DNA from 3 places in the Myroides albus genome. Region 3 is predicted to be linked to each of the others. Evidence: riboswitches for the same ligand, from Rfam matches in the RefSeq annotation. Region 3 holds a riboswitch; each other region holds the start of a gene.
The links. Region 3 has a riboswitch for cobalamin ahead of NWE55_RS13975 (acyl-CoA thioesterase). Riboswitches for the same ligand answer to the same signal wherever they lie in the genome.

Region 1: it holds a riboswitch for cobalamin, as region 3 does, so the genes downstream of both, NWE55_RS11670 (acyl-CoA thioesterase) here and NWE55_RS13975 (acyl-CoA thioesterase) in region 3, are expected to answer to the same signal.
Region 2: it holds a riboswitch for cobalamin, as region 3 does, so the genes downstream of both, NWE55_RS08865 (TonB-dependent receptor) here and NWE55_RS13975 (acyl-CoA thioesterase) in region 3, are expected to answer to the same signal.

What each region holds. Positions count from the first base shown of each region.
Region 1 covers NZ_CP102754.1:2,554,287-2,558,535, forward strand. The annotation lists gene NWE55_RS11665 (LTA synthase family protein) at 1-1,630, shown strand, start outside; cobalamin riboswitch at 1,785-1,976, shown strand; gene NWE55_RS11670 (acyl-CoA thioesterase) at 2,161-2,559, shown strand; gene leuB (3-isopropylmalate dehydrogenase) at 3,641-4,249, opposite strand, start outside.
Region 2 covers NZ_CP102754.1:1,924,589-1,928,837, forward strand. The annotation lists gene NWE55_RS08865 (TonB-dependent receptor) at 1-1,867, opposite strand, end outside; cobalamin riboswitch at 1,983-2,167, opposite strand; gene NWE55_RS08870 (MepB family protein) at 2,324-2,788, opposite strand; gene NWE55_RS08875 (DMT family transporter) at 2,885-3,769, shown strand; gene NWE55_RS08880 (hypothetical protein) at 3,827-4,150, shown strand; gene NWE55_RS08885 (DUF456 domain-containing protein) at 4,176-4,249, opposite strand, start outside.
Region 3 covers NZ_CP102754.1:3,132,977-3,137,225, reverse strand. The annotation lists gene NWE55_RS13985 (M56 family metallopeptidase) at 1-1,407, opposite strand, end outside; gene NWE55_RS13980 (BlaI/MecI/CopY family transcriptional regulator) at 1,426-1,788, opposite strand; adenosylcobalamin-variant (AdoCbl-variant) riboswitch at 2,165-2,260, shown strand; gene NWE55_RS13975 (acyl-CoA thioesterase) at 2,429-2,854, shown strand; gene NWE55_RS13970 (siderophore ABC transporter substrate-binding protein) at 3,225-4,160, opposite strand; gene NWE55_RS13965 (iron ABC transporter ATP-binding protein) at 4,185-4,249, opposite strand, start outside.

The DNA of each region.
Region 1 (4,249 bases), 580 kb from region 3:
GAATTCAGTATGGACGGATTATCCTATCTTCAAAATATTAATTACTTATGTGATTGCAATTGTAGGGTTGTTATTTGTTTCGAAAAGAGTAAAGAAATCATTGGCACGTCCTATAATACAACAGAGTAAAGCTTTATCACTTGTTTTACTATTGTTATTTCCTTTAGTTTTTGTTGGGATGCGTGGAAGTGTAGGAGTGTTTACGCTTCGCAGAGAGCACACCAATATTACAGCTAATGAGTTTGTTAATTCACTGTGTTATAATGCGCTTTATAGTTTAAAGTTTGCCAACTCAGAACGCAAGGAAAATAGGATAAACCCCGATATTGAAAGTGAATTAAAAGCTAATGGTTACGAAAGTTTGCTTGGTGTTTTACAGCACTATAAAGGAGAGCAGCTTGATTTGTTTGACAATAATTTAGAGCGAAAGACTGCCTATAGTGAATTCTTAGAGCAAAATCCTCCTAATGTTATATTCTTACAGATGGAGAGTATGAGTAATCATTACTTTGACATGAATTCAAAAGAATTTAATCTTATCGGAGATCTGGCAGGTCAATTAGATGACCTATACTATTTTAAGAATAGCTTATCAGCTTATAATGGTACGATACAGACTTTGGAGAATTTTATATTAGGTACACCAAAGACGATTATATCCCAATCTGTGTATTTTGACACTCCTTTTAGCAGTGCTATTACACTTCCCTTTAAGAGCAAGGGATACGATACGTATTTCTTGACAGGAGCGAGTATATCTTGGCGTAATATAGATAAGATGCTTCAAAAACAGTCTTTTGATTACATCGAAGGAAAGAATAATATTTTAGAATCCTATCCTGGTGCCGAAGAATTTGCTTGGGGGGTTCACGATGGTTATTTAATGGATTACATTTTAGATAAATTGAAAGTAGATGATGGAAAACCAAAATTCATTTTTGGTTTGACAATCAGTAATCATACGCCTTTTGTTGTTCCTAAAAGTTACACAACGCAACCTATCGTCATGCCAGATAGTTTAAAACAAAAGATAAGAGTTGATGAGCAAACAGCTTATGCCAACTTTTACTCTCATCAATATGGTGCTGCAATGCTTGCTAAGTTGATTGAAGAAGTTAGGAACTCTCCATTAGGTGAGAATACCATAATAGCAGCTTCTGGAGATCACAATATTCGCCAAGTTTTCGAATATTCTCCTGAAGAAGGTTTCCTCAAGCGAAGTGTGCCTATTTTGTTTTATATTCCAGAGAAGTATAAACCAAGTAATTTTGATCAAGAGAGAGTATCTTCTCATAAAGATATATTTCCTACCCTTTTTAATTTGAGTCTATCTGAAACCATTTATACGTATACAGGGGATAATTTATTTGGCAATGAGAGCAAATATCACTTTGCTATTAATGATTACAATTTTATAGCAGATTCAATCGGAGCTGTTGCAATAGAGAATAATCAACCCTATTACTATACATGGTCAAATTCGTCACAGAAGCGAAAGTTAAAGATTGACGAGGCAAATTCTACTCATGCTAAGTATATGTTAGAAAAGATGAAATCATTTACTACGATGAAGACGATTAAGATTTATCAAGATATCAATAAGGCACAAGAACTTAAAAAACAACTTTAGCCTTGGAAAGAGACTCAGTTGGGTCTCTTTTTTTTGCTGTATGGCGAAGAAGTCCTTCTGATTGGTCAGTAGGTAGGTCAGTAATTTTAAGCTATAAGATAGTTTATTTGCAAAGTTTGCTTATCTTCGCTGTCAAGATTCCAAAATAGGAATTAAAATATCAACAAAGAAAGGTTATACTTAGCTGTATACGAAAAGGGAATCGTGTGTAAATCACGAACTGTCGCGCAACTGTAAGTAACTTAAAATTCTTTACCCTCATAGTGTTCCACTGTCTATGTGTAGATGGGAAGGACGGTAAAAGAATGTTACAAGTCAGGAGACCTGCCTATCTTTAGTAGACCATGCTTTCGCGGTTTAGAGCTTATGTCAGAGTTGAATATCCTTAATGCAATCATTGTTTTTACAATGGTGTTTTTATTGTATTCACTTCTCTTTTCATTTGTTTCCTTTCCCAATTTATTATTGTTTACTAATTATAGGGTTCCTTTATTTCTCATCTGATATTTTATCAATATAAGTTTGAATTAATGGTAGTATCTGAATCAATCGAATTACAAATGCAACAAGCTGAAACACGTGTTTTTAAAGTGGTGTTTCCTGAAATAATAAATCATCATAATACGATGTTTGGGGGTAGGGTAATTTTGATGATGACAGAAACTGCTTTTATGACAGCTACGCGTTTTTGCCGCAAGAACTTTGTAATTGTCAATGCTGATAAAATTGATTTTTTAAAGCCAATACCTGCTGGTTCACTGATTGAAATGGTAGGTAATGTCGAGTCAATTGGCAATACAAGTATTCGCATTCGCGTGAATGTATTTAGAGAAAAAATGAAAGATATCGAACGCGTTGAAGTAGTTAGTGGTGTATTTACCTTAGTTGCTATCAACGATGATAATAGACCAGTTCGAATCTTAGATTAAGATATTTAAAATAATAAATTGTGTAAGCATCTTACATTTTTTAGTTTTTGGTAGAAAAATAGCTCCGTTAAGGGGCTATTTTCATTTTGTACTTTACAAAAAGTAGTTTATTTCGAATTCATATCAAAAGACCAAAACTAAGTAAAATGAACTTTTACTTTAAAAGGATAAACTCTTGATTCTTATTTCTCTTTACCTAATACGAATGAATTTGTTATTAGCATTAATAGAACCAGTAGTCTCATTAATGTTTTAATTACTAAAGAAATGAATATTTGGCTTGTCGTGTTTGTTTTAAGCTTCTAATGTGCTTTAGTAATGCTTTTTGATGTTTTTGAATTAATGAATGCACTTAATCTTAATTCTTTCTTGTTGGTTGTAACACTGAGATACTAATTATGAGCTCCTTTACTTCAATAAGTAGAAGTGTTTTCTTAGGACTTTCTTGCGGTTTCCTTGCAGTTTCTTGGGGGTTTTCCTCGCAAAAGGGGGTGTTTTCCGAAGAAAACCCCTAGCATACCGCAAGAATACCTAAAGGAAGTGCGATCAACTTAGTACCTAATCACTCTTGTAGTAGCGATGTTTTTTGGCTAACTACCTTAAAAATGTAGTCAATCAGTTTTCTTTTACAGTAAAGTTTCAATTGCTCGATATCACTTTAGCTGTTTATTTAGTAGTTTAATGAAGAAATTGCATACGTAGTTTGACTGATTTTTCTCGTTGTAAAATGTCTTCATATACTGACGTATTGTGAAAGCAGTTTAAAGTGAATTGTACTGAAGGAGATTGATTCGCGCAATTGTCTTTTCCTTTGAAAATGTTTTACTGTTAGGCTTTTATTTCTTCTATTTGAGTACTGTTGAAGGTGGGTATTGCGAAAGAAGGTAAGAACTGTTTTTGTACTGCGGCACTTTGTAATAGTGGGGAGAACTGTTCTTTTACATTTTCTTCAAAGACTTTTTAAGCTGATCCGACATTTCTACTATTGTAATGTATAAAAAACAACAAGTCTACCTTGATTAGAGGTAGACTTGTCCCAAAAACTAGAAGGTTAAAAATAATTTTAACAATATAAGAACTATTATATGATAGTTGACTTGCTGTGAGTCATGTTATCCTGATATCGATGACCCGTTCTAAAACGCACGTGGTTGGCAATTTTATTGCCTACATCAGTTGTACTATAAGTTGATTCTTTGACTAAGTCAGGAGTTAGCACTCCTTCGTTAATTGTGTGTAATACAGCATCTCTAATCGCTTCGGCAGCATCGTGTTCTCCTAAGTGATCTAACATCATTGCACCACTGAGAATAGATGCGATTGGATTGGCAATACCTTTGCCTTTTGCTTGTGGATATGATCCGTGAATAGGCTCAAATAGCGCTGTGTGCGTTCCTATCGATGCAGAAGGTAGTAGTCCAATAGATCCACCGATTACACTGGCTTCGTCTGAAATAATATCACCAAACATATTCTCTGTTAAGATTACGTCGAATTGTTTAGGGTTCAAAATTAGTTGCATTGCTGCATTGTCTACAAACATATATTCAACTTCTACAGTTGGGTATTGAGCTGCTAAGGATTGCACTACTCTTCTCCACAATCTCGATGTTTCTAAAACATTGGCTTTATCAATTAGGGTAAGTTTTTTGTTTCTTTTATCTGCGGCTTGAAAAGCTAGGTGTGCAAT
Region 2 (4,249 bases), 1.2 Mb from region 3:
CATTATATCGCTTACCTACATAAATAAAACTGTAGTTAAGTCCCCAATCTTTGTAGTTTAATTCGACTATCGAAGATCCAGAATGCCAAGGAGCATATGGTATTTGATCTCCATAATATGACGGTTTTCCGTATAGTGTTAAACTCTTGTCTTTCGAGCTTGTGTATTCGTAGGTAAGGTTAATTCCTAAGTCTAAGTCAGGAAGTATATTTAATGTAGTTCCTACTGCTGATTCAATTCCGTAGTTTTCTACCTTACCAAGGTTAGTCATCATCCATCGCATCATACTTGAAGTAGGAGATGCTATGATTTTGTCTGTGATATTTGCATAATAAGATTCTACTGAAACGCGAAATTCTTTGACGAAAGAGTGGTTAAGTGCTTTATTGTAATTAATCCCTAAGTTAAATTGCCTTGATATTTCAGGTCTTAGGTTTGACGTTCCTAATTGTGTATAGTAGAGGTCATTGAAAGTTGGAAGTCGAAAGATGTATTTGTAAAAAGCATGAATGTTTAGATTGTGTTCATTCCAAGGTTTGTAACTTACAAATAGGGAAGGAGCCCAGACAGATCTATTTGGTGCTTTGAAATTGTGACGCACTTTTTCATTCGTAAAGGTTCCCAGTATGTTTCCTTGTGCTTTTACTTTACCTAAATCAACCGAAGTTGCAAAGGCAGTCATAAAAGTATATCTTTCAGGATAGGAGAATAAAGTACCTTGTCCTTTTCGTGTAGCATTTAGTTTGTTGTATTGCAGGTCTGTAGAAAGTGAAACTTCCCATATAGGGCTAATTTTATACAGATGAGCTGCAGATATATACCAGTCTTGTTGGTAGAAGGTATTGTCAAATTGGGGGTTATAGGTAACCTCCTCTCCTTGAAAATCTACCGTTTTACGAGAGGTGTAATTCATAAGGTCATAGGCAAACTTAGCTTTTAGCAGAAACTGGTATCGATCAGATACATATCTTGTCCATTCAGCTTGTCCCATAAAGTTTTTGTCAATTTGACGCTCGTTGATGTTCTCGGTTTCTAAGGTAACGTCACTTTTCTTGATAACAGCTCCTGGAAGACCTCTATCTGATTGATAGTAATATAGGTTTGCAGACCATGTGTTTTTATCGTCTTTACCATACCAAGAATTTTCAATTCGGTAAGCATCTATGTCGCTATTCAGGCGATGTCCGACTGTGTCGTAAGCGACTGTCCCATTTAGGTTATGTCGCTTTTGTCTGAATTTGTAACGGCCGTTAGAATGCATGTATTCTGCACTTATAGTAGTGCTAACATTATCGTTAATTTTGTATTCTGTACGAATGGAAGGATTGGTTAATTGAATGCTACCAGCTTTATACTTCGCTGATAGGTTAACATCTTTTCCCTCTGTGAAAACAGGCTTTTTAGTTTGGATATAGACTGTAGATGCTGAGGCATATTCTTTTGCAGACTGGAAGATAGTACTCCTTTGTCCATTATATAGTTTTATTGCCTCTACATTGTCAAGAGAGAATTTACCTAAATCCACAATACCGTTTTGTGCGTTTCCAATCTGTATACCATTGTAGAAGACTCCTACGTGGTGCGTTCCCATGTTTCGAACATCTATCGTCTTAAGTCCTCCCATGCCACCGTAATCCTTAATTTTTACTCCAGAAAAGTAGCGTAGGGCATCTGCTACACTATGGCTATTAAGTCGTTCGAGAGCTTCTCCCGAAAGTGTTTGTACTGGTATAAGATCTTTGAAAACTTCTTTTTGAATGACAATTTCATTTAATGTGGTAATACTGTCTTTTTGTGTTTGTGCAAAAAGCGTAACCTTGCCAACCCAGAGGAAGGCAATAGACAATAAGCAGAATTTTAATTTCATAGTTTTTGGGCTAATATTTAGTCTAATACCTTTGGGCTAATACAGACGCATAAAACATTAGTCCCTAAATTAGGGGAAGTGTTGTAGCGTGTTTGTTTTATACCCGAAAACATTAAACAGCAATCAATAGATGGCAGGTATTCTGACTTACTCTTTATACAAACGTCCTTCCCATATTAGGCCAATACAGTGGACAACGAGGTTTGCTAAATTTATGAGCTTACAGCAGCGGGTCTGTTTAGGACTTTCACCTAATTCCCTTTTTATTATTATTCTAATAAACCACCTTGATTGATACAAATATATGTAAAAAACTCATTTGAAAAAGGAATTAAGTAGCATACTATCAGAAAAATAAGGTCTTTCAAAGCTTGATGACTAAGTAACCTATTGCTTTTTGTAGATAAGGGTATGGATATTCCTCTTTTTATTTTTTGAAGAAAGTAATTATATTATCTAATTGTTTTCAACAGTGTGGAAATAGGGTAGGTGACTTTTATACGTTTTTGTTGCTTGTTTATTCATATTATCTTCAGCAGTGGGGTAGACACGCATGCCTCTTTTACCTTGGGTTTGTTCTGAGGAGATAATATTCAATTCAATTAATGTGTTTTTGGGATAAAGGAAGAACCCTTTGATGGAAGGAGAATCGATATCGATTAAAAGGAAGTCAAAATCGTCATCGTTAGAATAAGGTCTTGTTTGTCCATCCTCATCACGTTCCCATATTGCCACAAAAAGGCCTACTTTTTTAGGAGTTAGTTTCGCTTTTCTATAAATAATATTTTTGTTTTCTAACGTAAATGAACAGGCATTGTATTCACTTGTTTCTCTTGGGAACTTAAAATCACATGGTATTGCTTGAGTAGAAATGTTTAGTACACCTTGCAGTGTCTTTAAGAAGGATGGAATAGAAGCCATTATTATATAAATTTGAGGATAAAAAGTAAAAGTAATTATTGTTGTCGTAAATTTTGTAAAATCATTGTTTATTTGCAATATATTTAAAATAGTACCATGTTTTCAAAACCGAGAATTGCATTGTTTATTGGGATTCTGTGTATTTCAATTTTCCCTGTCATTGTAAAGATGAATTTGACTCCAAGTCTAATTTCTGCTTTTTATCGTATGGCAATTGCCGCACTATTTGTGGTTCCTTATGCTTTTATTACTAAGAAGTTGCATATTTATCCACGTAGAACGATGTTTTATATTGTCTTATGCGGTATTTTCTTTGGTTCTGATATTGCGGTTTGGAATCAAGCGATTCAAGGATCTACCGCGACACAAGCGACGTTGTTAACTAATTTAGCACCTGTTTGGGTAGGGATAGGAAGCTATTTTTTCTTAACTAATAAGCCAAGTATCAATTTTTGGATAGGGACGGTGTTTGCTTTGATAGGAATGGTTGTACTTGTTGGTGTAGATGTGTTTGTTAATTTGTCTTTTGATTTGCCATTCGGATTGGGTATTCTCTCAGGGGTCTTATATGCGTGTTATATCTTATTGAGTAAAAAAGTATTGGGCGAAGTAGGTGTAATTCCATTTATGACCTATAGTTTGCTTGTTTCTTCTCTTTTCTTAGGAATAGTTAATTGGATTAGTGGTTCCAGTTTTATTGGCTTTAGTACAGCAGGATGGTTAAGTCTTGTTGTACAGGGGATAGTTTGCCAATTGTTAGCTTGGTTGTTAATTAGCTATGCCACACAGAATATGAGGGCAACAAGAGTATCGTTGAGTTTATTAAGTCAAGCTCTTATCGCTGCTCTTTTGGCATGGATGTTCTTAGATGAGGATATATCAAGTAAGATGATTTACGGTGGAGTTATAATTCTATTTGGTATTGCTATCACATTTATCGAAAAACCTTTATGGTCTTTTAGAAAGAGAGTGATTAAGTAGAATAAGCACTGTTTTTTGGTTTAAATGCCTTATATTTAAATGATTAAATTTTTAAATATGAAAGTAGATTTTTATACTAAGGCAATACTAACTGTTATCGCAGGTTGTTTATTGATAATGGTAATTCGAGATTTATCAATTGTTCCAAAAGCCCATGCTACAGAGGGAAGTATTCCAAATTCTGCGCCTTTAGGATATGGATTAGTTCCTTTGAATGACGATGGTAGTATGAATGTGCGAGTAAGTAATTTTGATGAATATACTAACGATGTAAATGTTCGTTTTAACGATGAGTTGAAAGTGCGCATTACCAATTCTGAAATCAAGACATCAATGAGTAATTCTTTTGGTAATGTTATACGAGTGAAGCTTGAAAAGTAAGTTAGTTAAATGGTTAGTTAAGTAATTAGTTGCCGAACCAAACAGCGTAGTTTTTAATCATGATAAAAACTCCTAAACCAAAGAATACGATACCTGCAA
Region 3 (4,249 bases):
CTTTTTAAGTTCTACTTTTCTTTTTTGTAGTTCCTTTCGCAATTCAATTTTTCGCAAGTTTTTCTCTTGGTCATTATTGTCTATTGTCAAAATAAAGACCACACCATTTTTACCTTCCTCTCCATATTGTTCAATTCCTTGCTTAGGTTCAAAGACATAGACAGACTCAATATCTTCTGGTAAAATAGCCTTGACTTGTTGTGAATCAGCATTCTCTCCATCCACAATATACATAGGAGAATGTTTACCTATTTCCGCCAATTTGTCCAATCCACGACCTTTCAGTTGTTCTGACTTCTTTGTCTGCTTTTTACCACGCTCCACCCTATATACTTGCACAGTAGAGTCAGTAGATTTATCTGATTGGTCTTTACTAATTTCACTCACTAGGCCAAGAGTATCTTGCGCGAGTATGGGAGCAAGTTGCTTCTGATCAAAATCGGATAATATCACAGGTAATGACTGACTTTGCAATTGATCTACAAAGTTTGATAAACTTTCACTATCTGGCTTACTATTATTTATCTTCGCTTTTACTTGTACTTGAAAAAAGCCAAAAAAAGCCAGTAAAAATGGCATAAGTAACAACAATTTCATTTTTTTCATGATTGGTGATTTTTGAGTGTTAAGCATTATGATTCTGCGTTTGAAATCCGAAGACTTGAAAGAATTAACAATAGATGTATGTTCTAATCTTGCATATTGGTACTCCAATAAAGCTTTTTGATAATCAAACGTATTAATATCGCGACTTACTTGCTGATCTACAAGGAATTCTAAATTCAAATTAATCGCTCGTTGCAGTAAGTACACAAAGGGATTTATCCAACATACTGCTTTTGTCACTCCTATAATCAATAGGTCAACAGAGTGTTTTTGCTTGATGTGAATACTCTCGTGTAATAAAACAAGATCTATTCGCTCTATCTGCTTATAATTTGCAGGTAGAACAATACTGTTCCAGAAAGAATAAGCATCTTTAGTACGATGATCTACAAGGACATTACCTGCAATCTCACAACTGTGCAATGAGCCGATACGATACAAGACACGCAGATATTGCACTAAGAGTGAAAGTAAAAACAAAGCGCCTATTCCCGCATAAAGGGATATTGCATAGTCCTGCCAATTCACGGTAGTTTCTATTACTTGCATTGTATGATCTGTTGGTAGATCTACTTGCTTACTATCAACTAACCACTGATCAAGTAAAATAGGAGTGTCCTCAAGAATTATTTCCCTTGTCCAAAAAACACTTGGCAGAATAAAACTACCTGCGATAGCCAATAGAAAGTACCACCTTATTGTGCGTACAAAAGTTTCTCTTCGCAAAAACACGTAGTAAAATGCAAAGGTAAAACTCAACAACAAGTTGACTTTTAGAAAATAAATAAAAATGGTCGTCATAAGTCAGTCGATTGGTTCTTACTTTCTATTCTTCTCAATTAATGCGCTAATTTCATCGAGTTCTTCTTTGCTTATATTCTTGTCCTTGACAAAGAAGTTTACCAGATTTGCAAAAGAATTATCAAAGTACTTCTGCATGGTATCTTCCATAAACTGTTTCTTATAAGATGAAATATCAACTAAGGGATAATATTGATGCGACTTCCCAAAAGTATGATGTGCTACCACTCCTTTGTCCTCTAATATTCGCACCAAAGTCGAAAGTGTATTGTAATGTGGTTTTGGTTCATCCATCTGTTGCAAAATATCATTTATAAATCCCTTTTCAATTTTCCACAAAATGCGCATGATCTCCTCCTCTTTGTTTGTAAGCTTCTCCATTGTCTAATTTTTATTAGTTAATCAAACATACAACTAATTCTTTAGTTATCGACATAAAAACTTAATTAACAATGAAATACACTATAATAAAAAAACTTTTTTCTCTCGCTAACAATTAATAAACTCTTATATTATTATATGATTTCATAGCAAAAAGTAAAACTTGAGAAAACAAAGAGTTTATAAAATACTTTGTCAATAATAACATATAGAAACACCAATTGACAAGACAAATCAATTGCTCCTACTATCAATCTAAAACACTATGAGAAGCTAAGAGTCATAGACTATTATTTCACAAAGGCCACTTATAAACCATTTATACTTCGTATATTTGCCCTTGTATAGAACACAAAAGTGTAAGTTTGTTCTTAGTACTAAGACAAGTGGGGAATCGTGTGAAATTCACGAGCTGTCGCGCAACTGTAAATAATCAGCCGAGCTGATTATAAGTCAGATTACCACACTTACTCAGCTATACGAACCATAAACCATGCTTTCGCGATTTGAAGCTTAGTCGAAATTAGAGCTATTTCCCTTATGACATTTTGAAATGCTCTACAATGATTAAACCAAACCATAAGCTATACCAATTTAAAAGGTAAAAAGTAAACTAAGTAATAACAATCATTACATCAATATGGAAGGTCAATTAACAAACAGAGAATTACGTATCCAAAAGAAAATTAAAGATTCCGAAACTCACGTATTCAGAACAGTATTCCCTGGGCAAACAAATCACCACAATACAATGTTTGGTGGGGCAGTATTATACATTATGGATGAAATTGCCTTTATGACAGCTACGCGTTTTTGTCGTAAACCTATTGTAACTGTATCGAGTGATAAAGTTGACTTTAATCACCCAATTCCCGCTGGAACATTAGTAGAACTAATTGGAACTGTTACTCGTGTAGGACGCACAAGTTTGGATGTACGTGTAGATGTATTTGTAGAGAGCATGTATAGAGATGGACGTGAAAAGGCAATCACAGGATCTTTTACCCTTGTTGCTATTAACGAAAGCAAAAGACCAGTACCTGTTCTGGATGAAATAGATGAATAAGATTCACCTTAAATAACAAAAGCTCTCTGTAATAGAGAGCTTTTTTTTGTTATCCATACACGAAATAGGAATTAAGCTCAAGTGTTTTAGCACTTAATATAAAAGTTTAATACATCCGTGTTTTGGCCTATATCTTTATTTTTTCTATACGCATTATGCCAATCTAATCACAATTAGCTAAGAGCTACTAAAAAACGCATAAGTGTCATGGCTAAAAGATAAAATATTCTACATCTTCATCTTGTAGTTTTCCCCTACTCTACTAACACTTAGGATAATATTTGGTCAATCCAAACTTAAAAACCGAGTACTATATAAAAACAAAAGGGCTATACTTGCGTATAACCCTTTTATTCATTTAAAATTAAATTTACTCAGCGATTGCATTTTCGACCTCTGTGATCATCATTTTGATAGATTTTAATCCACCTCCTGATAAATACCATACTTCAGGGTTTAAGAATACAATTTTATCGTTTTTATAAGCATTTGTCTGTTGAATTAAAGCATTAGCAAATGCCTCTTTAGTCATTGTCGCTCTTTTAATAGCAGCACCACGGTCAATAACAAAGATATAGTCAGGGTTCATTTCCTTGATAAACTCATTAGAAATAGATTGTCCATGGGTAGCAACTTCAATCTTGTTATCTGCTGGTTTTACACCAAACACATCGTGAATGATACCAAAACGAGAACCTGGTCCATAAGCACTCATACGACCTTCATTTGTCAATACAATTAAAGCTTTCTTGTCAGACTTCGCTGCAGCTTCGTTAATCTTAGCGATACGTGCATCAATATCTTTTAACTCTTTTTCTACTTGCTCCTCTTTGCCAAACATCTTACCGATAGCGATTTGATTGTTTTTAAAAGAAGTCATATAATCTTTTGCATCTACATCTAAGTTTACAGCAGGTGCAATTTTGTTAAACTCGTCTACCATAGCAGCAGTACGCGCTCCAATCACAATTAATTCAGGATCAGCAGCATTCACTTTTTCTAAGTTTGGCTCCTTAATACCCCCAATATCAACAATAGACTCGTCTTTTGCATACTTGTCTAAGTAAGATGGAAGATTTGTTTTAGGCGCTCCTTTTACAGGAATACCAAGCTCATCAAAAGAATCTAAAGCACCATATGCAATCACAACAACATTTTTAGGGTTCTTTAAAACCTCAGTTGTTCCAGAGATATGCTCTACAGTTACTTTTTCTCTTTCTGTATTCTCCTCTTGTTTTTTCGTGTCCTTGCACGAAACAAAAAGCATAGCTGAAGCAGCTAAACAGCTTATAAATAATTTACTCATAATTTTAGTTAACAATTTAATAATCTACTTAAAATAAATACAGACTTTATTGTTACAGTTATCGACTATAGTCATATCTATGTCGAACA